2 regions of the Lentzea sp. NPDC042327 genome follow, and region 1 is predicted to be linked to the other one. Evidence: riboswitches for the same ligand, from Rfam matches in the RefSeq annotation. Region 1 holds a riboswitch; the other holds the start of a gene.
The links. A riboswitch is a leader RNA that binds a small molecule or an ion and turns the genes downstream of it on or off. The one in region 1 is predicted to bind thiamine pyrophosphate.
Positions count from the first base shown of each region.

Region 2: another riboswitch for thiamine pyrophosphate. It lies ahead of AB0A63_RS06725 (thiamine ABC transporter substrate-binding protein); the one in region 1 lies ahead of thiC (phosphomethylpyrimidine synthase ThiC).

Region 1 is NZ_JBEZBX010000002.1:229,257-244,228, reverse strand. It holds gene glp (gephyrin-like molybdotransferase Glp) at 1-1,073, shown strand, start outside; gene AB0A63_RS04940 (M48 family metalloprotease) at 1,094-2,497, shown strand; gene AB0A63_RS04935 (phosphatidylserine decarboxylase) at 2,701-3,396, shown strand; gene pssA (CDP-diacylglycerol--serine O-phosphatidyltransferase) at 3,396-4,349, shown strand; gene AB0A63_RS04925 (AAA family ATPase) at 4,475-6,628, shown strand; gene AB0A63_RS04920 (helix-turn-helix transcriptional regulator) at 6,688-7,539, shown strand; gene AB0A63_RS04915 (DUF397 domain-containing protein) at 7,514-7,702, shown strand; gene AB0A63_RS04910 (LytR C-terminal domain-containing protein) at 7,675-8,304, opposite strand; gene AB0A63_RS04905 (DUF3263 domain-containing protein) at 8,304-8,582, opposite strand; gene AB0A63_RS04900 (peptide deformylase) at 8,690-9,271, shown strand; gene AB0A63_RS04895 (aldo/keto reductase) at 9,283-10,212, opposite strand; gene AB0A63_RS04890 (LysE family translocator) at 10,287-10,886, shown strand; TPP riboswitch at 11,596-11,720, shown strand; gene thiC (phosphomethylpyrimidine synthase ThiC) at 11,710-13,365, shown strand; gene thiD (bifunctional hydroxymethylpyrimidine kinase/phosphomethylpyrimidine kinase) at 13,362-14,171, shown strand; gene AB0A63_RS04875 (hypothetical protein) at 14,114-14,368, opposite strand; gene AB0A63_RS04870 (hypothetical protein) at 14,527-14,972, opposite strand, start outside.
Region 2 is NZ_JBEZBX010000002.1:588,661-603,632, reverse strand. It holds gene AB0A63_RS06765 (ATP-binding protein) at 1-49, opposite strand, end outside; gene AB0A63_RS06760 (response regulator transcription factor) at 46-747, opposite strand; gene AB0A63_RS06755 (sigma-E factor regulatory protein RseB domain-containing protein) at 938-2,005, shown strand; gene AB0A63_RS06750 (ABC transporter ATP-binding protein) at 2,002-3,006, shown strand; gene AB0A63_RS06745 (ABC transporter permease subunit) at 3,003-3,803, shown strand; gene AB0A63_RS06740 (SDR family oxidoreductase) at 3,828-4,586, opposite strand; gene AB0A63_RS06735 (ABC transporter ATP-binding protein) at 4,597-5,547, opposite strand; gene AB0A63_RS06730 (iron ABC transporter permease) at 5,547-7,100, opposite strand; gene AB0A63_RS06725 (thiamine ABC transporter substrate-binding protein) at 7,139-8,143, opposite strand; TPP riboswitch at 8,128-8,242, opposite strand; gene AB0A63_RS06720 (4a-hydroxytetrahydrobiopterin dehydratase) at 8,275-8,568, shown strand; gene AB0A63_RS06715 (mannosyltransferase) at 8,582-9,883, opposite strand; gene AB0A63_RS06710 (DUF6131 family protein) at 10,115-10,270, opposite strand; gene AB0A63_RS06705 (BTAD domain-containing putative transcriptional regulator) at 10,337-13,039, opposite strand; gene AB0A63_RS06700 (BTAD domain-containing putative transcriptional regulator) at 13,036-14,972, opposite strand, start outside.

The sequences.
Region 1 (14,972 bases):
CGCCGGTGTCCCTGCCGCCGTTCGACAACTCCGCGATGGACGGGTACGCCGTCCGCTCCGGTGACCTGGCTCAGGTCCCGGTCCGCCTGCCGGTCTCCGACGACATCCCGGCGGGCAAGGTGGACGTGCGGCCGGTGGAGCCCGGCACCGTCCACCGGATCATGACGGGCGCGCCGGTGCCGCCGGGAGCGGACGCGGTGGTCCAGGTGGAGTGGACCGACGCGGGCACCGAGCACGTGCAGGTGAACGCGACCGTCGCACCCGGCACGAACATCCGGGTGGCGGGCGACGACGTGCGCGAGGGCGATCCGGTCCTGGTCGCCGGAACGGTGCTGGGCCCTGCCCAGCTGGGGCTGGCCTCCGCGCTGGGCCTGCCCGAGCTGCCGGTGCGGCGGCGGCCGCGGGTGCTGGTGCTGTCCACGGGCACGGAGCTGGTGGAGCCGGGCACCCCGTTGCGGCCGGGGCAGATCTACGAGTCGAACGGCATGATGCTGGCCGCGTCGGTGCGCGACGCGGGCGGCGTGGCGGTGCGGCTGCGGTTCGTGCCCGACGACGTGGAGGCGTTCCACCGGGCGCTCGCGCCCCACCTCGGGTCGGTGGACGTGATCATGACGTCCGGCGGGGTCAGCGCGGGCGCGTACGAGGTGGTCAAGGACGCCTTCGCGAGCCACGACGTCGAGTTCACGAGGGTCGCGATGCAGCCGGGCGGCCCGCAGGGCTCCGGCCGGTACGAGGGCGTGCCGGTGCTGACGCTGCCGGGCAACCCGGTGAGCGCGCAGGTGTCGTTCGAGGTGTTCGTGCGGCCCGCGCTGCTGGCGTCCATGGGCCACACCCGCACCGACCGGCTGACCGCACGCGCGCGGATCTCGTCGCCGCTCACGTCACCGGCCGGGAAGACGCAGTTCCGGCGGGGCGCGTACGACCCGGCGTCGGGCGAGGTGGTCACGCCGGTCGGGGGGCCGGGTTCGCACCTGCTGTCGGCGCTGGCGTTGTCGAACTGCCTGATCGAGGTGCCGGAGGACGTCACGGAGCTGGCGGCCGGCGACGAGGTCACCGTCCGGCACCTGCGGTAGCGGGCGATCCGGTGGCGGTTGTGCGGTCTGTGCTGGCGTTGGTGCTGCTCGCCGGGTTCTTCGTGCTCGGCGCGGCGGTCACGGCGGGGCTGGTCGCGCTGTCGGTGTGGCGGTTCCGGATCGGGGACTTCCAGGGCGGCGGCTGGGTCGGGTTCATCGCGGCCGCGGTGGGGTTCCCGTTGCTGTGGGCGGTGGTGCGGGCCGTGTACGCGCGGCCGGAGCCGACCGGTGTGCCGCTGGGCCGGGCCGCGCACCCGGAGCTGTGGCGGCACGTGGACGAGCTGGCTGCGCTCGCCGGGACGCGCTCGCCCGACGACGTCCGGTTGGTGCCGGAGCCGAACGCGGGCGTGTGGGAACGGCGTGGCACGCGGTACCTGCAGCTCGGGGTGCCGCTGGTGGCCGGGCTGTCGGTCGGTGAGCTGCGGTCGGTGCTGGCGCACGAGCTGGGCCACTACGGCGGCGGGCACACGCGGGTGTCGGCGGTGCGGTTCCGGGCGAAGCTCGCGCTGGAGCTGGCCGTCGAGCAGGGCGACTTCATGCGGCTGCTGTACGGGTGGGCGCGGCTGTACTCGCTGGTGGTGGCCTCGGAGAGCCGGCGGCACGAGCGGTTCGCCGACGAGGTGTCGGTGGCCGCGGCCGGGGTGGCGGCGGCGCGGCGGGCGTTGCTGCGGATCGGGCCGGTCGGCGCGGGCTGGGGCGACTACCTGCGCTGGTACGTGGTGCTCGCGGGGCTCGCGGGGCGGACGCCGCCGTTGCTGGAGGGCTTCCGCGCCTACCTGGGGCACCCGCGGCGGGTGCACCAGCTGCGGGCGCTGGAGGCGGTGCTGGCCGAGCAGGAGCCGACGTCGGTGTTCGACAGCCACCCGCCGGTGCGCGAGCGGGTCGCGGCGATGACGGCCGCCGACTCGGTGCCGGTCGACGAACGGCCCGCCTGGGAGCTGCTCGACGGGACGCCGCTGGAGGCGTTCGCGGCGCTGCTCGACGTGCAGGGGCCGCCGATCTCGTGGGAGGAGCTGGCGCCGCTGACCGGTCCGGCGCTGGTCAGGCGGTACGCGGACGCGCTGCGGCACGCGGGGCGGGTCAGCGGGGTCGGCGAGACGCTGCGGGACGTGCTGGCGTGCCTGGAACGCGCCGAGCTGCACCGGCTGACCGGGCGGCCGGTGGACGGCTCGCTCAGCGAGGAGCAGGTGCACGAGGCGGCCGTGGAGAGCGTGACGGAACTGCTCGCCTGCGCGGTCGCGGACCAGCTCGTGACGACCGGGCGGGGCGTGCTGGAACTCAACTGGGGCGGCATCCCCGTCGTGCGGATGGCGGACGGAGCTGCGGTGCACTCCGAAGACCTGGTCGCACCGGCGGTGCGGGACCCGGCGCGGGTGGGCGAGTTGCGGGCGCGGCTGCGGGCGCTCGGCGTCGACGGACTGTGACGGAACGCTCACCGCACGGCGTTGTTGACGCCCTGTGACCGGGATTACACTGGCTTGAGGCGCCGGTGGGCCCGTGCATTCGTCGGGGGATGCACGGGGCTACCGGCCACTTGTTTTCTCGGCAGTCCATGTGGGCGGTTTGGCGTGTTGGCGTAGCGTGTTGCCGCCCGACATCCACGGAAGCTACGGAATCCCACACCACGATGAGCAGCGAAAAGCCCGTCTCCCACTTCCTCGAACTCGCGCGCGGGATCGTTCCGCCGATGAACCCGGCCGGACGTCCGTTCGTGGCCGGCGCGGCGGTCCTCACGTTCGTCCTGCGTCGCTTCAACAAGCGCCTCGGCGTCGTCGGCGCCGTGCTCACGGCGTGGGTGGCCTGGTTCTTCCGCGAGCCGAAGCGCGTCACGCCGGCCCGGTCGAACATCGCGATCGCGCCCGCGGACGGCACCGTCTCGCACGTCGTCGACACCGTGCCGCCCAAGGAGCTCGGGCTCGGTGACCAGCCGATGACCCGCGTCAGCGTGTTCCTGTCGGTGTTCGACGTGCACGTGCAGCGCATCCCCGCCGACGGTGAGGTCGTCCAGGTCTCCTACCACCCCGGCAAGTTCCTCTCGGCCGACCTCGACAAGGCCTCCGAGGAGAACGAGCGCAACACGGTGTGGATGCGCACGACCGAGGGCCACGACCTGATCTTCGTGCAGATCGCCGGCCTGGTCGCCCGCCGCATCGTCTGCCACGTCGCCGACGGTGAGAAGGTCGAGCGCGGCCAGACCTACGGCCTCATCCGCTTCGGCTCGCGCGTCGACACCTACGTGCCGCGCGGCTCCCGCGTCCTGGTCGAGGCCGGTCAGCGCACCATCGGCGGGGAGACCGTCCTCGCCGAGCTCCCGGAGGCCTGATGGCTCCCAGCGGGCCCGGCGTTCGCCTCCTGCCGAACGCGATCACGGTCCTCGCCATGTGCGCCGGCCTGTCCTCGGTGCACTTCGCGAACGTCGGCATGTGGGGCGCAGCCATCGCCTCCATCGCGGCCGCCGCGGTCTTCGACGGGCTCGACGGCCGCATCGCGCGCATGCTCGACGCCACGTCGAAGATGGGCGCGGAGCTGGACTCGTTGGCCGACGCCATCTCCTTCGGGGTGGCGCCGGCGCTGGCCATCTACCTGTGGAAGTTCGAGGGCAACCGGGCCGGCTGGGTCATCGCGCTGATCTTCGCGGTGTGCATGGTGGTCCGCCTGGCCCGCTTCAACACGTTGCTGGAGAAGGAACAGCCGCCGTTCGCGAAGGAGTTCTTCGTGGGCGTGCCGGCGCCCGCCGGTGGCCTGTTGCTGCTGCTCCCGTTGATCATCGAGGAGCAGGTCCGCACCGACGGCTGGTGGAACTCGCCGGTCGCGGTCGGGGTGTGGACCGTGGTGGTGGCCTTGCTGCTGGTGTCGCGGATTCCCACCCTGTCCGTGAAGACCGTGAAGGTGCCGCCTCGGTTCGTGGCGCCGTCGTTGGTGCTGATCGCGTTGCTGGCGGCCGCGGTGATCACGTTCCCGCTGGTGGCGCTGATCATCGCGATGGTCGTGTACCTGGCGCACCTGCCGTACTCGGTGCGGCGGTACCTGTGGCTGTCGAAGCACCCCGAGGCGTGGACCGTGACCGGTGTGGAGCGCCGGGCGATCCGGCGGGCGCACGGGGTGGCGGCGCGGCGGCTCGGGTTGCGGCAGCCGTTGCGCGGCCGGGTGGCCGGGGCCGCGATGCGGGCTGTGCGGCGGCCTCGGCGTGACTCCGGTGTGGCCGACGGGGCGTCGCCGGCGGGACGGCGGCGGTCGTGGCGGCGGCTGGGGTTGCGGCGGCAGCAGAAGCCGTGATCGCCGGGTGAGGAGTTCGGGGAAGCCCCGCGGGAGTTCGCGCCCGCGGGGCTTTCCGCTGTTCTGACCGCGAGGTCGAGGCGCTTCGCCCCGTGGACGGTCGGCGGGCGCATTAGAGTCGGGGCGTGATCACGCTGACGGCTCGTCTGTCCCCGTCCGCACTGGACACCCGTCGCGGTGTCGTGAGGCTGCACCCGGAGGTGCTCGACGCGCTCGGGTTGCGGGCCTGGGACGCGGTCAGGCTGACCGGTGCGCGGGTCAGCGCGGCGCTGGCGGCGGCCGGTGAGCAGCCGCCGGGTGTGGTGCTGGTCGACGACGTCACGCTCACCAACCTCGGCGTGGTCGAAGGTGCGGAGATCGTGGTCGCGCCGGTGAAGGTCGAGGCGGCGCGCAGCATCACGGTGGCGGGGTCGCGGCTGGCGACGACGGCGCTGACGCCCGAGCACGTGCGGATGGCGTTGACGGGCAAGGTGTTGACGGTCGGGGACAACGTGTCGCTGCTCCCCCAGGACCTCGCGCCGCCGCCCGAGGCGAACGTGTCCGAGACGCGCCGCAAGCTCAGCAACGCCATCGGTATGACGTGGACCAACGAGCTGATCACCATCACGTCCACCGACCCGGCGGGGCCCGTGGCGGTGCGGCCGTCGAGCGTCGTCGGGTGGCGGTCCGCGCAGGCGCCGGCGCAGGAGGTGACGCCGGTGGTGGTGCAGGAGAAGCACGAGGCGTTGCCCGTCGCGAACCTCGTCGGGCAGAAGGAGCAGGCCAGGACGCTGACCGAGTGGCTGGAGCTGATGTTCCGGCAGCCGGAGCTGCTCACCAGGCTCGGGGCGCAGGCGCGGCTCGCGGCCATGGTCAGCGGGCCGGAGGGCGTCGGCAAGGCGACGCTCGTGCGGGCGGTCGCGGCCGGTGTCGAGGCGGAGCTGGTGGAGCTGGCCGCGCCCAGCATCGCGGTGCTGGAGCCCGGGGCGATGGCCAAGCAGCTCGGTGACGCCATCTCGGCGGTGCCGGAGCACCCGACGGTGCTGCTGATCACGGACATCGACGCGCTGCTGCCCGCGGTGGCACCGCCGGTGGCGACGGTCGTGCTGGAGATGTTGAGGACGGCGGTGTCGCGGCCGAACCTGGCGCTGGTCGTCACGTCGGCGCGCGCCGAGTCGGTGGACGCGCGGCTGCGGGTGCCCGACCTGGTGGACCGCGAGCTGAGCCTGCCGCTGCCCGACGGGGCCACCCGCGCGGAACTGTTGCGGGTGCTCATGAAGGACGTGCCGGTGGAGTCCGATGTGGACTTCCGCGCGGTGGCGGAGAAGACGCCGGGGTTCGTGGCGGCCGACCTGTGCGCGTTGCGCAGGGAGGCGGCGGTGCGGGCGGCGCTGCGGCAGCGCAACGTCGACGAGCCGCGGGTCGGGCAGGAGGACCTGCTCGGCGCGCTCGGCACGGTGCGGCCGATCTCCATGTCCGCCTCCGACACCATCCAGACCGGCGGCCTGACCCTCGACGACGTCGGCGACATGGTCGAGACCAAGCAGGCGCTGACGGAAGCGGCGCTGTGGCCGTTGCGCTACCCGGACTCCTTCGCGCGCCTCGGCGTGTCGCCGCCGCGCGGCATCCTGCTGTACGGGCCGCCCGGTTGCGGCAAGACGTTCCTGGTGCGCGCGCTGGCGGGCTCCGGCCAGCTGAACGTGCTGACGGTCAAGGGCGCCGAGCTGATGGACAAGTTCGTCGGCGAGTCCGAACGCGCCGTGCGCGAGCTGTTCCGCCGCGCCGCGGACGCCGCACCGGCACTGATCTTCCTCGACGAGGTCGACGCACTGGCACCGCGCCGCGGCCAGTCCTCGGACGCGGGCGTGGCCGACCGGGTGGTGGCGGCCCTGCTCACCGAGCTGGACGGGGTGGAACCCCTGCGCGACGTCGTGGTCATCGGCGCGACGAACCGGCCTGAGCTGATCGACCCGGCCCTGCTGCGCCCCGGCCGGCTGGAGCGGCTGGTGTACGTGTCGCCTCCCGACGCGGACGCGCGCACGGAGATCCTCAAGGCGGCTTCCAAGAACACGCCCTTCGCCGCCGACGTCGACCTCGCCGAGCTGGCGAAGGAGCTGGAGATGTACTCCGCGGCCGACTGCGCGGGCTTGGTGCGCGAGGCGGCGCTGACCGCCATGCGCGAGTCCCTGGAGGCCGCGGAGGTCACGCAGGCGCACCTGGCCAAGGCCCGCCAGGTCGTGCGGCCGTCGCTCGACCCGGTACAGCTCGCCGGGCTGGCGGCGTACGCGGCGGCACGCTGACGTTTTCACCCGAACGAGCCAGTGGCATGGACTAATTGCACGTCATAGCGTCCAGAAGCATGTCTGCGACCACTTCCACCGCGCTCAGCCGAGACCTGGGCGACGAGCTGCGGCTGTTGCGTGAGACCACGACCAAGATGAACGGCCGCCAGTTCGCCGTTCATCTCGGGTGGGACCCGAGCAAGGTGTCCAACATCGAGCACGGGAAGGCGCGGGCGAGCGACGTCGACCTCGCACAGATCATGACGGCGTGCGGGAAGAACCTGGAGTACCTGCAAGAGTTCAGGAGTCGGTACCACAACGCCTTCGACCCCTACTTCGCCCAGGTCTCGGACAACCTCCGGACGCTGGTGATGACGGAGGCGCTGGCCACGAAGATCACGGCGTACGACGTCTTGACGCCGCACGGTCTCGTCCAGACGGAAGGCACGGCGCAAGCCCTCCTTTCGGTGAACGGGCTGCACACGAAGGAGATCGTCGAGAAATTCGCGCGATTGCGAATCGAACGACAGACCATCCTGCGCCGCCCACTCCATGCGGAGTTCATGTTCTACATCCACGAGCTTGCGTTGCAGATGCTGGTGGGCGACATCCGCACCAGGGAAGATCAGTACCTGCGCTTGCTCTTCAACACCCACATGCTTCGCGTCGTGCCGGCCGAGGCCAAGGATCTGGCTTTCTCGACGAAGTGCGCCCTGTATGAGTTTGAGAAGGCATCACCCGTCGTCTACACCGAGAGCGATGTGGCCAACGTGTTCGCGCAGAGCCAGACGGCTGTCGCGCACGCGAAGCAGCTCTTCAAGCGGCTGGAGACCGTGGCCTTGGATGCGGAACAATCGAAGCGCAAGCTGGCGGAGTACGTCAGTGCACTTCGAGAGGACCGCGATGACCACCGAACGGACCTGGCGTAAGAGTTCCTACAGCAACACCGACATCAACGGTGACTGTGTGGAGGTCTCGCTGGCCCAGGAAGCGTTGGTGCGTGACTCGAAGAACGCGAGCGGTGACGTGCTCGCGTTCTCCGCCGAAGCCTGGCGCCGGCTGCTCTACTTGCTGCCGGACGGCCCCCGGTAGTCGTTCGTCACGATCAGGATGATGCCGGGCGCCGCGTGGTCGATGCCGGTGAACCGGGGTTCGACGCGGGCCTTGAGCACGGCGGCGAGCTCCTTGGCCGAGGCCTCCTCGTCGGTGCCCGGCCGGAAGTACACGGTCGTGGTGGGGATGGTGCCGCCCGAGTAGTTGCCGGTCTCGGCGACCTGCCAGCCGTTCGCGCGCACCTCGTCGGAGGCGCGGGCGGCGAGGCCGGCGACGGTGCTGTTGTTGTAGACGCGCACCGGGGACTTGGCGACGCCGGGCGGGGTGACCGGGGGTGGCGGCGCCGCGGCGGACGTGGTGATCGGGGGCGCTGTCGGTGCCGCGGTCGTCGTGACCGCGGGTGCGGACGACGACGGGGGTGTCGCCGACGACGACTGGGCCGGGGCGCTCGACTGGGGCTCCGACGGGGCGGAGGAGGGCGGGGGTGTCGGCGTGCCGGAGGCGGCGGCCGGTGGTGTGTCGTCGGAGCCGCCGAAGAGGCTCACGACTCCGATCACGGCGGCCACGGCGGCGACGCCGAGGAGGGCGAACCCGGCGGCCTTGGCCGGGCGCGACGGGCTTGCGGACTCGGGGGAGGTCATCAGTCCTCGGTGCTCCTGGCGCGGGCGCGAACCCTTTGGCGGCCTGTCCGGACGCCCCGCAGCCGCTTGACCAGCATCGGGTCGGCAGCCAACGCGGCTTCGGACTCGATCAGGCCGTTCAGCAGCTGGTAGTAGCGGGTGGCGGACATGTCGAACAGTTCCCTGATGGCCTGTTCCTTGGACCCCGAGTACTTCCACCACTGGCTTTCGAACGCGAGCATGGTGCGCTCGCGGCTGGTCAGCCCGTCAGCGGAGGAAAGCGTCTCGGCGTGATCCATCTGGCTCCCCACGGTCGCCACACCAATCAGGTGCGGGCAATCTAATCACGTGATCGTTCCAACCTACCGCGCGACACCGACAGTTTTGGACGGCTTAAAGTCTGACCATGGCCGTGCACCGCATCGTGATCGCTGGTGACCCCGTACTTCACAACCCCACGCGTGAGGTCACCGAGTTCGACACCGAGCTGAAGACGCTCGTCGACGACATGTTCGAGACGATGGCAGCAGCTCGCGGAGTCGGGCTCGCCGCCAACCAGATCGGTGTCGACCTGCGGGTCTTCGTGTACGACTGCCCGGACGACGAGGGCGTGCAGCACCGCGGGGTGATCGTGAACCCGCGGATCGAGACCTCCGAGGTCCCCGAGACCATGCCGGACCCGGACGACGACTTCGAGGGCTGCCTGTCGGTGCCCGGCGAGGCGTACCCGACCGGACGCGCCCGGTGGGCGAAGTGCACGGGCCAGGACCTCGACGGGCAGCCGTTCGAGGTCGAGGGCACCGGGTTCTTCGCGCGCTGCCTCCAGCACGAGACCGACCACCTCGACGGCTTCCTCTACATCGACCGCCTCGTCGGCCGGTACAAGAGGGAGTCGAAGCGGATGCTGCGCGACAACGAGTGGGGCCAGCCGGGCCTGTCCTGGGACCCCGCCGACCCCGACTACTTCGACGACGAAGAAACCGACTGACGCAGGACGGACTAGCGCAGGACGGACTCGACCTGGGCGAGCTCGTCCGGTGTCAGCGGGCCGAACCGCAGTGCGGCCGCGTTCTCCTCGACCTGCGCCACCGTGCGCACCCCCGGGATGGGGACGAGCCGGGGAGAACGCGCCCAGAACCACGCCAGCGCGCCCTGGACCAGCGTCCGGCCGCCGGAGGTCAGCACGTCCCTGACCGCCTCGCGGGCCCGGAAGTACTCCGGTGACGGGCGGCCGTCGACGAAGAACCGCAGCCACGCCGGGTTGGTGACGCGCACGTCGTCCGCCGGCAGCACGTCGAACGTCTCGCGTGCCAGCAGACCCATCGCGAGCGGACGGCGGCACAGGACCGCGTACTCCCCCGCGTACATCTCCGGGTTGTCGAACAGCACGTTGACGTCGGCCTGCGCGGCGATGCCGTGCGGCTTCTCGGTGAAGAACCTGGCCCGTTCCGGGTCGTCGGTGCTCCAGCCGTAGGACCGGATCTTGCCCTGCGCGACCAGCGCCTCGCACTCGTCGCGCAGCAGCGCCGCCTGGTCGAGCGGCAGGTCGCCGATGTGCAGCTGGTACAGGTCGATCCGGTCGGTGCCCAGGCGCCGCAGCGACCCCTCGACGGCACGGCGCAGGTGCCCGACCGATCCGTCCGTCCCCGTCATCCGGCGGGTCTCCGCGTCGAACGTGAACCCCCACTTGGTGGCGATCACGACCTGGTCGCGGACGCCCGCAAACGCTTGCCCCACCAGTGTCTCCGAGTGGCCGCAGCCGTAGGTGTCGGCGGTGTCGAAGAGCGTCACGCCCAGGTCCAGCGCCCGCCGCAGCGCCCTGACCGACTCCGCGTCGTCGGACGGTCCCCAGCCGACCGGCTCGCCGTCGAAGGAGTACGGGCCACCCATGGCCCACGTCCCGAAACCCAGCTTCCCCAGATCCGTCATGCCGGTCAGCGAACAACCTGGAGCGCGCTCCAGGTCAAGAAACCGGCTTGCGGCCGTCGGCGACCATCAGGGGCATGCCACTGGAAAACATCGTCGCCTTCGTCGCGGCCTCGTTCCTCATCGCACTGTCGCCAGGACCCGGTACGGCCGTGGTCCTGCGACAGTCGGTGCACGGGCGGCGGGCCGCACTGGCGACGGTGTTCGGCATGGAGGTCGGGGTGGCGTGCTGGGCCGTCGCCGCGGCGCTCGGCCTGTCGGTGCTGCTCACGGCGTCGGAGATCGCCTACCACGCGCTGCGGATCGGCGGCGCGGTGTTCCTGGTCTACCTGGGCGTGAAAGCGCTGGTCAGCAGGAGCCTGCCGACCGAGGCGCCACCGCCCGGCCGCGCGTTCCGCAGCGGGCTGGTCGTCAACCTGGCGAACCCGAAGCTGGGCGTGTTCGCGATCTCGTTCCTACCGCAGTTCGCGCCGGCCGGGGAGTCCGGCCAGGGGGTTCTGCTCCTCCTGGCCGCCGGCTGGGTCGTGGTCGACACCGTCTGGTACCTGGTCGTCGTCGCGGTCCTGCACGCCGTCCGCGGCTGGCTCGCCCGGCCGCGGGTGCGCACGGCTCTGGAGAAGCTGTCGGGCGGCGTGCTGCTGGCGCTCGGAGTCCGGCTGGTACTCGACCCGCGTTGACGTCGGGCCGCCGCGGCGCCAGAACAGCTCGGGGAGTCCGGCCAGCTCAGCGAGGGTGTGGCAGCGGGCCAGCGGCTCGTAGCCACCCGCCAGGACGTGGGCGCGGACGCGGTCGAGCCGGCCGAAGTCGATCACCTCGCCCACGATGAGGAACGGCAGGACGAGCTTCCACGCCTGCACGACGGCCGAGCGCTTGCGGTGCGGGGCGCGCAGGACCGACCGCGCGACGCGCAGCAGGTGCTCGTTCGCGCTCATGGTCGCCGGGTGCGCCGTGTGGTCCCAGTTCCACCGGCGCTCCTCGGTGACCGCGCAGCGCACGCACTCGACCGGCCCGGTGCCGAGCTCGGCACCGCAGCGGGAGCACGCGAGCAGGGTCATCGCCCAGTCGACGCAGGTCCAGGGGTACACGCCGACGTCGGCGGAGGTGACCAGCTCGGCCAGCTCCCGGTCGGCGAGCTGCGAGGACGTCCGCAGCTCCTCCCAGTCCGCGAGCCAGAACTGGTCGAGCAGCTCGGCGCAGAACCCGCAGTCGGGGTAGCCGCGACCCGCGAGCTCACCGCACGAAGGGCATGCGGAGACGACAGCGGGACGTTGACCGCGCCGCGCGCCGGGCGGGAACGGCTGGTGATCAGCCACGGGGAGAAGATTAGGGGCAAAAGGCGGCCTTGGCAGCCGCGGCGCACCGTGACTATGGTCGGGTCTCGACAACTGAACACAACGCGGGAGCTCGCGCCTGAGCGGGCTGAGAGGGTGACTGGCCGTCGTGCCGGTGTCACCGACCGCCTGAACCTGACCGGGTAATGCCGGCGTAGGGAGGAATGTCGTGACGGCACTTGACGACCGTTCGGTCAAGCCCAGTGTGACCACCGGCCCGATCTCGGGCTCGCGCAAGGTGTACCGCGAGGTGTCCCCGGACATCCGCGTGCCCCACCGCAGGGTCGAGCTGACCAACGGCGAGCATGTCGATCTGTACGACACTTCCGGTCCGTATACCGACGACAACGCGACCATCGACGTCCACAGTGGACTACCCGACCTGAGGTCGGGGTGGGTCGCCGCACGGGAACCGATCAACGGAGCCGTCAGCCAGCTCGCGTACGCGAAGGCCGGGATCATCACCCCGGAGATGCGCTACGTGGCGGCGCGGGAGAACCTCGACGCGGAGTTCGTGCGCGCCGAGGTGGCCATCGGGCGCGCGGTCATCCCGTTGAACCGCAAGCACCCCGAGGCCGAGCCGATGATCATCGGCAAGAAGTTCCTCGTGAAGATCAACGCGAACATCGGCAACTCCGCGGTGTCGTCGTCGATCGAGGACGAGGTGGAGAAGATGGTGTGGGCGACCCGCTGGGGCGCCGACACGATCATGGACCTCTCCACGGGCAAGCGCATCCACGAGACCCGCGAGTGGATCCTGCGCAACTCCCCCGTCCCGGTCGGCACGGTGCCGATCTACCAGGCGCTGGAGAAGGTCAACGGCGACCCAGCGGCGCTGACCTGGGAGATCTACCGCGACACCGTGGTCGAGCAGTGCGAGCAGGGCGTCGACTACATGACCGTGCACGCGGGCGTGCTGCTGCGGTACGTGCCGCTCACGGCCAAGCGCGTCACCGGCATCGTGTCGCGCGGCGGGTCGATCATGGCCGCGTGGTGCCTCGCGCACCACCGGGAGTCGTTCCTCTACACGCACTTCGAGGAGCTGTGCGACATCCTGCGGGCCTACGACGTGACGTTCTCGCTGGGTGACGGCCTGCGGCCGGGCTCGATCGCGGACGCCAACGACGAGGCGCAGTTCGCGGAGCTGCGCACCCTGGGCGAGCTGACGCACATCGCCCGCGCCAAGGACGTCCAGGTGATGATCGAGGGCCCCGGCCACGTGCCGATGCACAAGATCGCCGAGAACGTGCGGCTGGAGGAGGAGTGGTGCGGTGAGGCGCCGTTCTACACCCTCGGGCCGCTGGCCACGGACATCGCACCGGCCTACGACCACATCACGTCGGCGATCGGTGCGGCGCAGATCGGCTGGCTGGGCACCGCGATGCTCTGCTACGTCACGCCCAAGGAGCACCTGGGCCTGCCCAACCGGGACGACGTGAAGACCGGCGTGATCACGTACAAGATCGCGGCGCACTCCGCGGACCTGGCCAAGGGCCACCCCGGCGCGCAGGACTGGGACGACGCGCTGTCGAAGGCGCGGTTCGAGTTCCGGTGGGAGGACCAGTTCAACCTCTCGCTGGACCCGGACACGGCCCGCTCGTTCCACGACGAGACGCTGCCCGCCGAACCGGCGAAGACGGCGCACTTCTGCTCGATGTGCGGGCCGAAGTTCTGCTCGATGAAGATCACGCAGGACGTGCGGCGCTACGCCGAGGAACGCGGGCTGTCCACTGTGGAGGCCATCGAGGCCGGCATGGCGGAGAAGTCCGGTGAGTTCGCCGGCACCGGCAACAAGGTCTACCTGCCCGTGGTGGAGACTTCGTGACACCTCCGAGGGCCCTCACCATCGCCGGGAGCGACTCCGGCGGTGGTGCGGGCATCCAGGCGGACCTGCGCACGATGTTCGCGTGCGGGGTGCACGGGTGCGTGGCGCTGACGGCCGCGACCGTGCAGAACTCCCTCGGCGTCACGGGGGTGCACGAGATCCCGCCCGACGTCGTGGCTGCGCAGATCGCGTCGGTGGCCTCCGACATCGGGGTGCAGGCGGCGAAGACCGGGATGCTGGCGTCGGCGGCGATCATCGAGGCGATCACGCCGGCGCTGGACGCGGCCGGGATCGGCCGCGGTGGTGTGCCGTTCGTCGTCGACCCGGTGTCGGCGTCGATGCACGGCGACCAGCTGCTGGCGGACTCGGCGCTGGAGGCGTTGAAGGGCCTGCTGTTCCCGCGGGCGACGCTGGTGACGCCGAACCTCGACGAGGTGCGGTTGATCACCGGTATCGCGGTGAAGGACCGCGCGGACCAGCGTCTTGCGGCGGAAGCGCTGCACGAGCTGGGACCGGAGTGGGTGCTGGTCAAGGGCGGCCACATGTGGGACGACCCGGAGTGCCTGGACCTGCTGTACGACGGCCGCGAGTTCGTGGAGCTGCCCGGCCCGCGCTACGACACCGAGAACACGCACGGCAGCGGTGACACGCTGGCGTCGTCGATCAGCTCGGCGCTGGCGCACGGGGCCTCGGTGCCGGACGCGGTGCGGTTCGGCAAGGACTTCATCGTGAGGTCCGTGGCGGCGGCCTACCCCCTGGGTTCGGGGGTCGGGCCGGTGTCGCCGCTGTGGAGGTTGGACAGGTAGCGGGCGCACATCGCCCGCAGGTCGGTCTGCTCGGGGTCGAGCAACCAGACCGTGAGCGCTCCTTCGAGGAACGCGATGAGCTCCGTCGCGGCCGCTTCGCCCAGCGTCTTGGCGAAGTGGCCGCGCAGGAGCCGGTTGCGGCGGCGGAACCGTTCGGTGATCTCGTCGTCGCGGGCCAGGTGCTCCGCCTGCAGCACGGTGTGCAGGGTGGCCAACCCCCGCCTTGGTGGCGATGGCCGCGGACGTGCCGGCGCAGACGCGCGAGGTGCTGGTCGCGGAGTTCGACGCCTTCAACCGGGCGTTGCACGACCTGTTCGCCGCCTCGGCCGACCCGTCCCGGTGACCGGGTGGGGACTCAGCCCTCGTTGGCCTGCGTCGGAGTCCAGTGCGACCACGACGCGTGGTGGACGGGCAGGCCGGCCTCGCGGAGGTGGCTCACCACGCGCGGGTCGTCGTCCACGACCATGACGACCGTGCGGCGGTGCCGGATCTCCTGGAGCCGTTCGAGCTTGACCACCTGGGCGGGTCGCCGGTCCCCCTCCCGCTGCATCAGCAGCGTGCCGGCCGGCAGCCCGTACTCGGCGAGCCAGCGCCGGGTGAGCTCCGCGATCCGGACGGGTCTGCCGGTGAGCCACACGATGTCGTGGTCCACCGCCAGTCTGTGGGCCAGCGCCGCGCCCTGCCGCAGCAGCCCGTCGCCTCCCGCCGCGTCGAAGAAGTTCGCCCACCTGACGGGCGAGTCCGAACTGAGCAGGTGAAGGCGGTGCTGGACGTCAGCGACGGTTCCGTCGATGTCCAGCA
Region 2 (14,972 bases), 360 kb from region 1:
TGATGCGGAACCGCAGACTGCGCCGCGACCACCAGCGACGAGGGTTCACCTGTTCCCCAGCGCGCTGTCCAGGTCCGGAGTCGACGCGATGTACCCGTGCCCCCTGACGGTCCGCACCACCTCCCCGGCCCCGACCGCCTCCAGCTTCCGCCGCAGGTACCCCACGTACACCTCGACGGCGTTGCGCGTGGCCGCCTGCTCATCGCCCCACACGGTCCGCAGCAGCTCGTCCTTCGTCACCACCGACCCGGCCCGCGACGCCAGCACGTCCAGCACCGCGTACTCCCGCGGGCTCAGCGACACGTCCTGCCCCGCCCAGCTCACCTCCCGCAACCCGCGGTCGATGACGAGCTCCCCCAGCGTCAGCCTGCGGCGCGCACCCCCGCCCCTGCGCAGCAACGCGCGCACCTGCGCCACCAGCACCACGAAGCTGAACGGCTTCACCAGGTACCCGTCCGCCCCGAGGTCGAGCCCGTCGGCCTGGTCGACCTCACCGTCCTTGGCCGACACCATCAGCACCGGCGTCCGCACCCCGTCGGCCCGCATCCGCTGCAGCACCCGGTACCCCGACAGCCCCGGCAACATGATGTCCAGCAGCACCACGTCGAACGCCCCGGTCAACGCGACCCGCAACGCCGTCGGCCCGTCCGCGGCCGTGACGACTTCCATGCCCTCGGCCGACAACCCGCGCTCCAACGCCCGGCGCACGCCGGCTTCGTCGTCCACGACCAGCACTCGAGGCTTCACGAGATCAGCATGCACCCACGCCACCCCGGTCGCTCGCACGGTCTCAGCCGACTCTCAGCGGACCGGTGCCGGGCACGGTGCGACGCCGCGTCCCGATGCCGCCGACCAGCGACGACGTTAGTCTCAGCACCATCTCAGCTCGCCCCCAGCAAGCTGGTCCCACAAGCCCATGGAGGAGGGGACCACAGCGATGAACAAGCGAAAGGTGACCCTGGCCGCGGCAGCGGCCACGGTGGTCACCGGCGCGGCAGGCCTCAGCCTGCTCGCCATGCCCGCAGGCGCAGGTCAGCCGCCGACGCTTCCGCCCATCACCCCGGAAGCGCTGGTCGAGCAGGTCCTGACGACGAAGCCGGCCGCGTTCGGCGGCACCGTGCAGGCCGAGAACAAGCTCGGGTTGCCTGCGATCGCCGAGATCCCGCAGCTGGCCGACGGCAACCACACCGCGCGGATCTGGACCGACGGGGACGAGAAGTTCCGCCTCGCCCTGCCGACGGGCCAGTCCGAGCAGACGATCGTCAACGACGGCAAGACCACCTGGTCGTGGAACTCGCAGACCAACGAGGTCACGAAGGCCGAGCACGGGGCCGACGCGGGGAAGGCGCCCGCGGAGGCGAAGGCCGTCGACCCGACGACCGCGGCCAGGGAGATCGTGAACCTGACGAAGGAGTCGAGCGACCTCAGCGTCGACGGCACCGCGCGGGTCGCCGACCGCGCGGCCTACGAGCTCGTCCTCACCCCGAAGCCGACCGAGAAGACCCTCGTCCGCGAGGTCCGCATCGCCGTCGACTCCGAGACGAAGATGCCGCTGCGGGTCGCGTTCCACACGAACGGCGCCAGCTCCCCCGCTGCCCAGGTCGGCTTCACCCAGCTGACCGTGGGACCGCAGGACGCGAAGCTGTTCGAGTTCACCCCGGCCGCCGGTGCGAAGGTCACGACGCCCGAGGCGAAGGAGCAGCGGGGTGACCGCAAGCCCGAGGCCGCGCTGGAGCAGGCGTTGCAGGGCAAGGACCCGCAGTTCTTCGGCGACGGCTGGGACACCGTGGTCGGCGCGCGCATCCCGGCTCAGGCCATGACCCGGGTGCCCGCCGAGGCGCAGGGGCTGGTCGACCGGTTCACGAAGAAGGTCAGCGGCAGCTGGGGCACCGGCAAGCTGTTCACCACGAAGGTCGCGAACGTCCTGATCGCGGACGACGGCCGCGTGGTCGCGGGTGCCGTTCCCGAGCAGGTCCTGTTCGACACGATCGGACAGGTGAAGTGACCACCTCGACCAGCGCGCCGGCGGCCGCACCGGTGCAGACCGGGGTCGCCGCGCGGACCAGGGGTCTGCGCAAGGAGTACGGGAGCACGGTCGCCGTGGACCGCGTCGACCTGGAGCTGCCGGAGGGGGCCGTGCTCGGCATGCTCGGCCCCAACGGGTCGGGCAAGACGACCACGATCCGGATGCTGCTCGGGTTGGTGCGGCCCACCAAGGGGGAGATCGAACTGCTCGGCCGGCCGCTTCCGGACGGGGCCGAGCAGGCGCTGCCGCACGTGGGCGCGCTGGTCGAGGGTCCGGGGTTCCACCCGTTCCTGAGCGGGCGGGAGAACCTCATCCGCTGTGCCGCGTTCGAGCCGCTGCTGCCGAAGAAGCAGGTCAAGCAGGCGGTGGAGGACGCACTCGAACGCGTCGGGCTCGCCCAGGCGGCCCACCGCAGGTTCCGCGGGTACTCGCTCGGCATGAAGCAACGTCTCGGCCTCGCCGGGGCGTTGCTCGTGCCGCGCAGGCTCGTCGTGCTGGACGAGCCCACCAACGGGCTCGACCCGGCCGGCACCAGGGAGATCCGCAAGATCATCGCCGAGCTGCACGCGAGCGGCAGCACCGTGATGGTGTCGAGCCACCTGCTCAGCGAGGTCGAGGCGACCTGCACCCACGTCGCCGTGCTGCACCGGGGAACCGTTGTGGCGCAAGGAGAGCTGACCGAGCTGCTGCAGGCGGGCGGTTCGGCGCTGCAGGTGGTCACGCCGGACGTGGAGGACGCGCTCGGCGCACTGCGCCAGGCCCGCATCTCCGCGCGGCCGCTCGGCGAGGGCCTGCGGGTCGAGCTCGCGGGGACCAGTGCCCCGCAGGTGATCGAGACGCTGGTCAAGGCCGGCGTGCACGTCCACGAGGCGACGCGCTGGAAGACCGGCCTGGAGGAGCTGTTCGCGCGGCTCACCGAGGCCGAGGAGGCCGAGCGCGGGATGTCCGCCGTGGACACGCTGGACGGGGGAACGCGATGATCACGCGTCAGCTGGGGTCCGAGGTGCGCTGGATGCTGCGCAGGCCGCGGACCCTCATCGGGTTGTTCGGCCTGGTGCTCGTGCCCATCGTCATCAGCTTCGGCATCTGGACGGCCGACGGCGACGGCGGCGGGCCCGGCCTGTCCGCGATCCTCACCGGCAACGGCCTGGTCGTGTCCATCTTCACGCTGTTCCTGTCGCTCAACCTGCTGCTGCCGCTGGTGGCGTCGATCTGGGCGGCGGACGGGCTCGCGGGCGAGGCGCAGCACGGCACGTTGCGCGGGCTGCTGGTCGCGCCGGTGTCACGGGTGCGGCTGCTGTTCGTGAAGCTGTTCGGCATCAGCGCGATGTCGCTGCTGGCCGTCACGCTGATGGCGGTCGTCGGCATGGCCGCGGGCACGGCGTTCCTGGGCAACGACGGCATGATGACGTTGTCCGGCAACACCCTGTCGACCGGTGAGGGCCTGCTGCGGATCGCGTTCTTCATCGTGCTGGTGACGTTCCAGATGATCGCGGTCGGCGCGGTGGCGCTGGCCGTCTCGTCGACCACCGAGCACCCACTGGTGGTGCAGGCGGCCACGATGACCGGGATCATCGTGTTCCAGGTGCTGGGGCAGTTCCCGTCGCTCGACTGGCTGCACCCGTTCCTGCTCACGACCGGCTTCCCGGGCCTGGTCGACGTGATGCGCGACCCGATGCCGCTCGACCAGATCTGGGACAGCACCCTGCTCGCGGGCTGCTACCTGCTGATCGGCACCGGCCTGGCGGCGGCTCGCCTGATCACGAAGGACAACTGACGTCTGCCTGGGCAGGCAGGGGGGTCAGCGGAAGCCGCCCTCGCTGTTGATGACCTGGCCGGTGACCCAGCCGGCGTCGTCGGTGCAGAGCCACGAGACCAGCCGGGCGGCGTCGTCCGGCCGGCCCCAGCGGCCCAGCGGCATCCGCTCCCGCACCCACTCGTGCACCTCCGGCGTCGCGTAGCCGGTGTCCGTCGGGCCGGGGTTCACGGCGTTGACCGTGATCCCCTGCCTGATCAGGTGGTGCGACAACGTCGGCAGGATTCCCACCAGGGCCCCCTTCGACGCCGCGTACGCGACCTCACCGGGCATCGGGCCCAGGTTCTGACCGGACGTCATGAGCACGACCCGTCCGCCGCGAGCACCGTCGTGCTGCCGGGCAAACGCTTGCGCGAGCAGGATCGTCGACCGCGTGTTCACCGCGTGGTGCGCGTCGAGCATCGCCGCGTCCAGCTCGCCCAACGGCCCGTCACCGCCGGAGCGGGCGTGGTTGCAGACCAGGACGTCGACCCGGCCGTACGCCTCGACCGCGGCCGCCACCAGCCGGTCGGGCGCGTCCGGCTCGGCCAGGTCGAGGCCCAGGTGCTCGACCCGTCCGCCGATGCCCGCGACGACCTCGTCGACCGAGTCGGCACCCCACGGCTGTTCGGCGTCGTGCGGCACGTGGTGCTGCACGAACAGCTCCGCGCCGAGTCCGGCCAAGCGCGTGGCGATCGCGTACCCGATGCCCTGCCGCCTGCTCACGCCCGTGACCAGTGCGACCCGCCCGTCGAGATGTCCCATGGGCCAACAACTACCCGACGCGCGCGACACCGTCCAAGTCGATTGCGAGCCGCACCCGGTCACCGACCGACACCGGTCCGACGGCCTCGTACTCCTCGCCGTCGATCTCCACGAGCAACCGCACGTGGTCGCGCCGGTGCACCCGTTCCACCACCGTCCCGGACAACGGCCCGTCGGCGTCGACGCGCAACGCCGTCGCCCGCAGCCCCACTCGCGCAACGTCCAGCCCGACGAACGAACCGGGCACGAACTTGCCGCACCCCAGGAACTTCGCCGTCTCCACGTCGACCGGCGCCGACCAGACCTCCGCGGGCGGCCCGACCTGGACGACCCGGCCGCGCGACATGATCGCCACCCGGTCGGCCAGCGTGAACGCCTCGTCGTGATCGTGCGTCACGACCAGCGCCGTCGTGGCCGACTCCCGCAGCAGCCGCGCCAGGTCCACCGCGAGCTGCTCGCGCAACGCCCGGTCCAGCGCCGACAGCGGTTCGTCCAGCAGCAGCAACCGCGGCGACGGCGCCAGCGCCCGTGCCAGCGCCACCCGTTGCTGCTCGCCGCCGGACAGCTGCGTCACGCGCCGGTCGGCGTACCCGTCGAGGCCGACGAGCTCCAGCAGCGACACCACCCGCTTGTCGCGCTCCTCGCGGTCGACGCCCCGCATCCGCAGCCCGAACGCCACGTTCCCGGCCACCGACCGGTGCGGGAAGAGCTGCCCGTCCTGGAACACCAGCCCGAACCCCCGCCGGTGCACCGGCACGCCGGCCAGGTCAGCGCCGTCCCAGCGCACCGCGCCCGCGGACGGCTTCTCCAGTCCCGCGACGGTGCGCAGCAGCGTCGACTTGCCGCAGCCGGACGGCCCGAGCAGCGCCACGACCTCGCCGTCGGCGACCTCCAGCGACACGCCGTCGACGGCCGTCGTCCGTCCATACCGGACGGTGATCGAGCCGAGTGCCAGTGCCATCAGAACTCCCCGCTGCTCGGCACGCGCAACCGCTCGATCAGCAGCACGCACCCGACCGTGACGACCATCAGCAGCGCGCACGCCGCGTAGGCCATCTGGCTGTTCAACTCCCCCGGCCGCGACATCAGCCGCGCGATCACCACCGGCAGCGTCGGCGACTCCGGCCGCGCCAGGAAGCTCGTGGCACCGAACTCCCCCAGCGCCACCACGTACCCGAACCCGGCCGCCGCCGCGAGCGAGCGCCCGACCAGCGGCAGGTCGACCTCGCGCCACACGCGGGCGGGCGAGGCGCCCAGCGTGGCCGCCGCCTGCCGCAGTCGTTCGTCGACCGCCCGCAGCACGGGCAGCACCATCCGCACGACCAGCGGCGTCACGACCAGCGCCTGCGCCAGCGGCACCAGCAGCGGCGAGGTGCGGAAGTCGCCCGGCAACGCGTCCATCGTGATGAGGTACCCGAAGCCGACGGTCACCGCGGACACGCCCAGCGGCAGCATCAGCGCGGTGTCCAGCACCTCGGCGAACCGGCCGCCCGCGCGCCGCAACCCGACCAGCACGACCGCCGAGAACACCCCGACCACCAGCGCCACGGCGGTCGCGTCGAACGCCGTGCGCACCGAGTTGAGCGCCGCGTCGATCCCGGTGACCGCGAGCGTCCCGCGGTCACCGCGGGTGGCCAGCGCGGCGTACCCGGCGAGGCTCCAGCCGTCCCTTGTGGACAGCGAGCGCGTGACCAGCCCCACCACCGGCGTCAGCAGCGCGGCCACGACGGCGAACGCCGCGAGGACCACGTACCACTCACCACCGGACGGCCGGCGTGCCAGCTCCTCCCTGCCGCGCAACGACAGCGCGGTCTCCCGCCGCCTGCGGGCCAGTGCTCCGAGCACCAGCACCGCCAGCACTGCGGCGAACTGGAGCAACGACAGCGCGGCGGCACCGGACAGGTCGAACAGCTCGACCGTCCGCAGGTAGATCTCGGTCTCCAGGGTCCGGTACCGCGACCCGCCGAGCACCAGCACCACACCGAAGCTGGTGGCGCAGAACAGGAACACCACCGCCGCGGCCGACCCGACGGCGGGGGCCAGCGCCGGCAGCACCACCGACAGGAACGCCCGCGGCCGTGACGCCCCCAGCGCACGGGCGGCGTCCTCGGCCCGCCGGTCCGTGTGCGCCCACAGCCCGCCGACGGTCCGCGCGACCACGGCGACGTTGAAGAAAGCGTTCGCCAGCACGATCGGCAGCACCCCGCCGTCGGGCCAGAACGTCCGGAACGCCAGGCCCACCACCACGGTCGGCAGCACGAACGGCACCATCACCGCCGCGCGCACGAACCCGAGCCCGCGAATCCGGCACCGGGCCAGCACGAACGCGAGCGGCATCCCGGCGAGCACCGCCACGGCCGTCGAGGCGAGGGCCTGGCCCAGGGTGAACCCGACGAGCTCCCAGGTCTCCCCGGCGAGGACCGCGTCGAGCACCCCGCCCTCGCGCAGGCCGAGGGTGACGATCGCCAGCACCGGCCACGCGAAGAAGAGTCCGAGGAAGGCCAGCGGCAGCAGCGCCGCCGCCGACCACCCGGTGCGGGCCGAGACCAGCGTCAGCCCTGCACGAGCTTGCGCCACTGCTCGACCCAGGCTTCGCGGTTGTCCTTCACCTTGTCGGCGGGCAGCGTCTGCGGGTTCGCCGGCAGCGGGGCGTCCTTCGTCCACGACTCGGGCAGTGCGACGCCCTCGCGCGACGGGTAGACGTACATCTGCTCGGCGACCTGCGCCTGGAACTTCTCGCCCAGCAGGAAGTCGAGGACCTTCTTCGCGTCCTCGGAGTTCTTCGCGCCGGACAGCACGCCCGCGTATTCGACCTGGCGGTAGCAGGTGCCGAGCACGGCCTTGGTCTTGCCGCCCTCCGCCGACGGCGACGACGCGTACGACACGACGATCGGCCGGTCGCCCTTGGTGGCGGAGAACTCCTGGTTGTAGGCCTCTTCCCAGCCGCTCACGACCTTGACGCCGTTGGCCTTGAGCTTGGTCCAGTACTCCTGCCAGCCGTTCTCGCCGAACTTCGCGATCGTGCCGAGCAGGAACGCGAGACCGGGCGAGGACGTGGCCGGGTTCTCCACGATCAGCTTGTCCTTGAACTTCGGGTCGACCAGGTCCTCGTAGGAGGCCGGCTCGACGCCGCCGAGCTTAGCCGGGTCGATGTTGAGGCACACGTCACCGACGTCGACGGCCTGCAGCCGGTTCGTGCCGTCGACCTGGTAGCGCTGCGCGCCCTTGGCCGCCTCCGGTGAGGCGTACTCGGCGAAGACGCCCTCGGCCAGCGCCCGCGACGCGAACGTCGAGTCGACGCCGAACGCGACGTCGCCGATCGGGTTCGACTTGGTGAGCACCAGCTTGTTGGTGAGCTCACCCGCGTCACCGCTCGCGATCTGCTTCACGGTGATGCCGGTGGCCTGTTTGAACTCGTCGAGCAGGCCGTCCTTCACCGCGAACGAGTCGTGCGTCACCAGCGTGACCTCGCGCGCCTGCGGGGCGGTCGACGTGCCGGCCGAGCACCCGGTGACCAGCGCCGCAGCGGTCAGAGCAGCGAAAATCCTTCTCATCATCTCTCCCTACGCCGGTATGACCCGGATCAGGTGGACGGTCGAGGGCTTGCGAGCCCTCCTCTCAGCCCGGCGCTTCACCGGACTCCCGTGGCGAACGCGCAGCTTACGTGACGTGGTGGGACGATCAGGACATGGCCGAGCTGTTGAGCGACGATCAGTTGAACGACGTGCTGCCCAAGCTGCCCGACTGGACCGCCCAGGACGCGGCACTGGTCCGGACGGTGGAGCTCGCGAGCTTCGCGCAGGCGATCATGGTCGTGAACCGGGTCGCGGAGATCGCGGAGAACGACAACCACCACCCGGACGTCGACATCCGGTACAGGACGCTGACATTCCGCCTGAGCACGCACTACAAGGGCGGGATCACCGCGCTGGACGTCTCCCTCGCCGAGGAGATCGACGGGGTGGTGGACGCGCTCTCCTGAGGGAAGGCTGCCGTCAGCCGGCGACCCGGCTCGGTGCGCCGTCGGCGGCCTTCTCCTCACCGGAGGGCGGGCCGCCGGCCCGGCGCCGGGCCGCGAGCCCGATCGCGACCAGCGTCAGCAGGCCCGCGGCCGGGTAGCCCCAGCCGAGCACCACGAGGTACCAGGGGCGGGCGAAGTCCCAGATGTTCGGCTGGGCGAGCAGCAGGAACGAGATCAGGAAGCCGCCGGTCAGCAGCACCCACAGGCCGGCGGTGATCGTGCAGAGCACGTGGCCGCCCTCGTAGACCAGCCACAGCAGGGCGGGCACCACCCACACCCAGTGGTGGCTCCACGAGATCGGCGAGACCAGCAGGCCGAGGAACTGCACGCTGACGATCAACGCCAGCACGTCCCTGGTCCTGCTGACGGCGAACCACGTGAGCGCGGCCGCGACGACGACGGCGACGAGGTAGAGCGGCCCGGTCTGCACGTCGTGGCCGACCGTGCGGCTCAGCGCGCCGCGCATCGACTGGTTGATCGCGCTGCCGACCGGCCCGACCCGGCTCGCGTCGCCGAGCAGCTGGAACCAGAACCTGTCCGACTGCGACGGAGAGATCGCCCAGCCGATGCCGTACGTGGCCGCGAAAGCGACGAACGACCAAACGGCCGCCATCCACCTCTTCGTGATGAGGAAGTACAAACCGGAGATCGCGGGCGTCAGCTTGATGCCCGCGGTGAAACCGACACCCGCGCCACCGACCCAGTTGCGCGCGCTCGCGAGCGTGCCGATGAGGATCGCGCACAGCACCAGGTTGATCTGCCCGTAGTTGAGCGTGGTGCGCACCGGCTCGATCCACAGCACCAGCGCGGTCCACAGCATCGCGCGGCGCGGGTCGTCGAGCCTGAGCAGCTTCAGGCTCGTGCGGACGATGAAGTACAGGCACCCGAGGCAGATCAGCTGCCAGATCCAGCGGGAGGCCTCCCACGGCACCCAGCTCATCGGCGTGAAGATCGCGGCCGCGAACGGCGGGTAGGTGAACGGCAGCGGGAAGACGTCCGCGTACTGGTCGAGCCGCCACTCGTAGAGGTCGCCCCGGAACAGGTGCGGTGATCCGTTGCGGTAGACGAGCAGGTCGATCATGGTCATCTTCGCCTGGAAGGCGACCATGAGCAGGTGCCCGACCACCGACAGGGCGAGCAGCCACGGCGCTACGGAGAGCACACGCGCTTCCACAGCACGGAGTTTCACGCGGAAAACGTTACTCGATGCAACGCGAGTGGGTACCCGAGCGTCATCAGAACGGGAGAGATCGCTGTAGGGAGTTTTTCTGATCATGTCTGTTGATCTTGTTGTTGCCGCTGTCGCCGCTCTGGGCATGCTGGGAGTCGCGTTCGGAGTGTTCGCGGCGGCCGCTCGGAGCAAGAGCAGCCTCTAGGCAGCTGAAGCCGGAGCAACGTCCACAAACCGTTGCCACCCAAGCCGAAAGGGGGAGCCTCCACAGTGGAGGCTCCCCCTTCTGGCTTCGTAGCCCTGCTTCAGGACCGCGGTCCTGGCGTCAGGACCTTCTTAGAAGTAGTGCGCGCGACCGCCGATCGGCTTGCCGACCGCGCCGAGAACGGCGAGGATCGCGCCGATGACCAGCAGCACGACACCGATGGTCGTCAGAATGCTGATGCCGGCGAGCCATCCGACGACGAGCAGGATCAGTCCGAGGACGATCATGACACCTCCAGGTGGGGAAATCCTCAACTCGGATACCCCACGAAGGTCGGTACAAACACGAATTTTCTAGCCCCGCACGACATTCAGCTCTCTGCGCACGTCTCGTGACGATCCGTCATCACGTTCGCCGATGATGTATTCCGCCTCGCGCAGACATTCCTCGCACCGCCGCAGGTCACCGGTCTGCTTGAGGACCTTCCCGAGCAGCACGAGCGTGTGCGCCAGGTCGTAGGTCGCCCGCATCTCCCGCAGCAGGCCCACGGACTCCTCGTAGTACGCGATGGCCTCGGCATACCGCGCGGCCTTCAGGTGCAGGGCGGCGAGCCCCTCGATGTTGCGGCACAGCACCGGGGTCGGCCGGACGCCGGCCTCCCGCATCGCCGCCCGCGCCTGTTCCCCGACCACGAGCGCCTGCTCGTCGTCACCGGACATCAGGTAGAAGTCGCCGAGGCTCGCGAGGTAGTTCGCCCGCTCCACCCGGTCGGCGAGCCCATCGGCCAGGTCCCGCACCCCGAGCAGGGCGGCCAGCCCGTCCGCAGGACGGTCCTGGAACTGGTAGATCTGGGCGAGGCCCCTGGTCAGGTTCACCCTGGAGGCGGGGTCGTCCTCCTCCAGCCGCAGCGCCGCCCGCAGGTGCAGCTCGGCGTCGTCCAGCGCCCGCATGGCGATGTACGTGCCAATCAGGCAGCGGTGCATCCGCGCACGGCCCCAGCGGCTGCCGGCGCGTTCCGCCGCCGTGAGCCCCTGGAGGTTGAGCGCCACGGCAACGGCGAGGTCACCGGCCCGCAGGACCGCCAGGTGCATCGAGAACGCCAGCGCCCACGCGACGTCGTCCGCGCCGGACCGGGCCGCGTGCGCCACGACCCGCAGCAGCGCCGGTTTCTCCGCGGCGAACCACTCCCCCGCGGCGGCCAGGTCCGCGACCGGCCGGACCACCGCGTGCGCGACCGGCGGTGCGACCGGCGGCTCGACGACCACCGACCGGACCTGCGCCCAGGCGAGCAGCGAGGTGTGCAGGTAGTGGTCGAACATGCCGCGCAGCGCGTGCTCCCGTTCGGTCTCCGGCAGCTCGGCGGCCCGTTCCGCCGCGTAGTCGCGCAACAGGTCGTGCAGGGAGTACCGGTCGTCCGCGCCGTGCTGGACGAGGGTGCCGGCGACGAGCTCGCCGAGCGCCGCGCGAGCGGTCTCCACCGGCACCGCGGCGAGGCTGGCCGCGGCGTCGGCCGTGAAGTCGGGGCCGGGGTGCAGGCCGAGGAGCACGAACACCCTCGCCGCGGTCGCGCTGACCGACCGCAGCGACCACGAGAACACGCCGCGGATGCCGGTCGTGGGGTCGTCGATGTCCAGCGCGTCGAGCCGTTCGCCGTCCAGCTCGCCGGCGAGGGTGCCCAGCGCGTCGCCGTACGCGGCACGGGCAGCGACGATGCTCAGCGCGAGCGGCAGACCCGCGCAGCGCCGCACCAGGCGGGCCACCGCCTCGGGTTCCGCCGCCACCCTGGCCGGCCCGATCCGTTCGACCAGCAGGTCGACCGACTGCCGGTCGTCGAGCACGTCCAGCGCGACCGGCCGCGCACCCTCCCGTTCCACCAGCCCGCTGAGCCGGTTGCGACTGGTGACGACCACGAGGGTCGCCGCACCGCCGGGCAGCAACGGCCGCACCTGCTCGACATCACGCGCGTTGTCCAACAGCAGCAGCACGCGGCGTTCGGCCAGCGCCGACCGATAGGCCGCGAGGAGGGCGTCCTCCGCCGCCGGCACACCGGCCGCGGCGAAACCGAGCGCCACCAGGAAGTCACGGGCCACCGACAGCGGGTCGACCGGCTCGGCACGCGAGTCGAACCCGCGCAGGTTCACGTAGAGCTGCCCGTCGGGGAACCGTCCGGCCTGCTCGTGCGCCCACCGCACGGCCAGCGCGGTCTTGCCGACCCCGCCGATCCCGTTGATCGCCGAGATCAGCACCGGCTCACCCGGCCGCGCCCGCACCAGCTCGGTGAGCCGGTCGAGCTCCCGCTCCCTGCCCACGAAGTGCGGGACACCGGCCGGCAGCTGCCGGGGCACGTCGTCGGGCGGCACCTCACCGCTGAGCACCTGCCGGTGCGCGTCGCGCAGCCGTTGCCCGGGACCGGTTCCCAGCTCGGCGGCGAGGCGGGCGCGGACCTCCTCGTAGACCGCCAGCGCCTCCGCCTGCTGGTCCGACCGGTGCAACGCCAGCACCAGCTGCGCCCAGAACACCTCCCGCAACGGGTACCGCGCGACCAGCGCCCGCAGCTCGGGCACGAGCGCGCCGGTGTCGCGGGCGAGGTCCTGGTCGATCCGGCGTTCCAGCGCCACGACCTGTTCTTCGAGCAGCGGTGGCACGTCGTCGCGGTGCAGCGGCTCGGAGACCACGTCGGCCAGCACCGGGCCGCGCCACAGCGCCAGCGCCGCGTGCAGCTCCCCCTGCTCCACCAGCACGCGGAACCGCGTGAGGTCCAGCTGTTCCGGCGCCACCACGGCCGCGTAGCCGCCGCTGCGGGTGGTGACGCAGCCGGCCGCGCCGAGCGCCTGCCGCAGCCGCGTCACGACCATGTGCAACGTCTTGTGCGCCCGGTCCGGTGCGGGCGGTGCGCCGTCCCACAGCCGGTCCACCAGCTCGTCGACGGACACGAACTCGTTGGCGCGCAACAACAACGTCGCGAGCAGCACCCGGCAGCGGCCGGCCGGGACGGTGACCGGCGCACCGTCGAGCAGGACCTCCAGCGGCCCCAGCACCCGGTACTCGGCCTTCACGCCGTCGTCCCGTCGGCGTCCTCGATCCGGTCGAGCCGGGCGAGCAGGTCCTGCAGGTCCTCCGCCCCCTGGTAGTACGTCGAGTCCTGGCTGCCCTTGATGATCTGCACGGCTTCGAGGAGGCACTCGCGCGCCTGGACGGCGTCCCCCATGGCGATGAACGCCTCGCTCATCTTGCGCAGGCAGTCGGCGATGTTGGTCGCGGTCCGCATGTCCCGCCACATCTGCAGCGCCCGCCGGTAGATCACGACGGCCTCGGTGTGCCGTCCCAGCGCGTGGTGGATGTCACCCAGCGTCTCCGTGTTGCCGCACGGTCCCTCGTCCTGGCCGTTGAAGTCGGTCTCCGCGAACTTCTCGGCCGCCTGCAGGCAGAGCTGCAGGGCCCGCTCGTGCTGCCCGACGGTGTGGTGGGCACGGCCCAGTGCGGCGAGGTGGCGGCCGACCTCGTAGCTGTCGTCCTGGCCCACGATCCGCGGGTGGATCTCCGCCAGCACGTCGAGCGCGTCCGCCAGCCGGCCCTGCCGTTCGTAGGCGAACGCGAGCCCGCGCCGCAGGTGCGCCTCCGCGAGGACGTTGCCGCCGGGTCGGGCGCACCGGATCGCCTCGCGCAGGTGGAACTCGGTCTCCCCGTAGTCGTCGAAGCTCATGAGGATCGCGGCGATCCTGCGGTGCATGAGGCTCTGCGCCTCCACGTCGCCGAGCCGCTGCGCCGCCGCCAGCCCGAGGCGGTGCAGGCCCACCGCCTCCCGCATGTAGCCCTGCCGGGAGAGGTAGCCGTGCAGCATGAACGGCACCCGCCAGACGACGTGGTCCGCTCCCAGCTCGTTCGCGCGCTCGACGGTGCCGAACAGCACCGGGTACTCGGCGCCGAACCGCGCCCACGCCACGTCCGAGTCCGGGACCTCCTCGACGACCACCCCCGGCGAGGGCGGCTCCGTGACGACCGGCGGGATGTTGAACTGCAACCGCTGCCAGCAGTTCTGGGTGAGGTGCAGGTAGTGCTCGAACATCCGGTGCACCGCCGCGTCCCGCACCTGCGCCGGCAGCTCGGCCGCCCGTTCCGCCGCGTAGTCGCGCACCAGGTCGTGCTGCGAGTACCGGCCGCTCGCACCGACCTGCACGAGGCTGCCCGCGACCAGCTCGGCGAGCGCGCGCCGGGCCTCGGCCGCCGGCAGCGCGGTGAGGCTCGCCACGGCGCTCAACGCGAAGTCGGGGCCGGGGTGCAGCCCGAGCAGCACGAACGTCCTGGCCGCCGGCTCGCTGACCGACCGCAGCGACCACGAGAACACACCGCGGACGCCGGTGGTCGGGTCGTCGATGTCCAGCGCGTCGAGCCGTTCGTCGTCCAGCTCGTCGGCGAGGGTGCCCAGCGAGTCCCCGTACGCGGCACGGGCGGCGACGATGCTCAGCGCGAGCGGCAACCCGGCACACCGCTTGACCAGCCGCCGCACCGCGTCCGGCTCGGCCTCGACCCTGGCGGCGCCGACGCGTTCGACCAGCAGGGCGACCGCCTGCCGTTCGTCGAGCACGTCCAGCGCGACCGGCAGCGCCCCTTCCCGCGCCACCAGCCCGGCGAGCCGGTTGCGGCTCGTGACGACCACCAGGTTCGCCGCGCCACCGGGCAGCAACGGCCGCACCTGCTCGACGTCACGCGCGTTGTCGAGCACCAGCAACATCCGCCGCTCGGCCAGCGCCGACCGGTACGCCGCCACGAGCGGCTCCCCCGACGTCGGGATCTCGTGCGACGCGAAGCCCAGCGCCACCAGGAAGTCGCGGGCCACCGACATCGGGTCCGCGGGCTCGGCCTGGGAGTCGAACCCGCGCAGGTTCACGTAGAGCTGCCCGTCGGGGAACCGGTCGGCCTGCTGGTGCGCCCACTGCACCGCGAGCGCGGTCTTGCCGACGCCGCCGATCCCGTTGATCGCCGAGATCA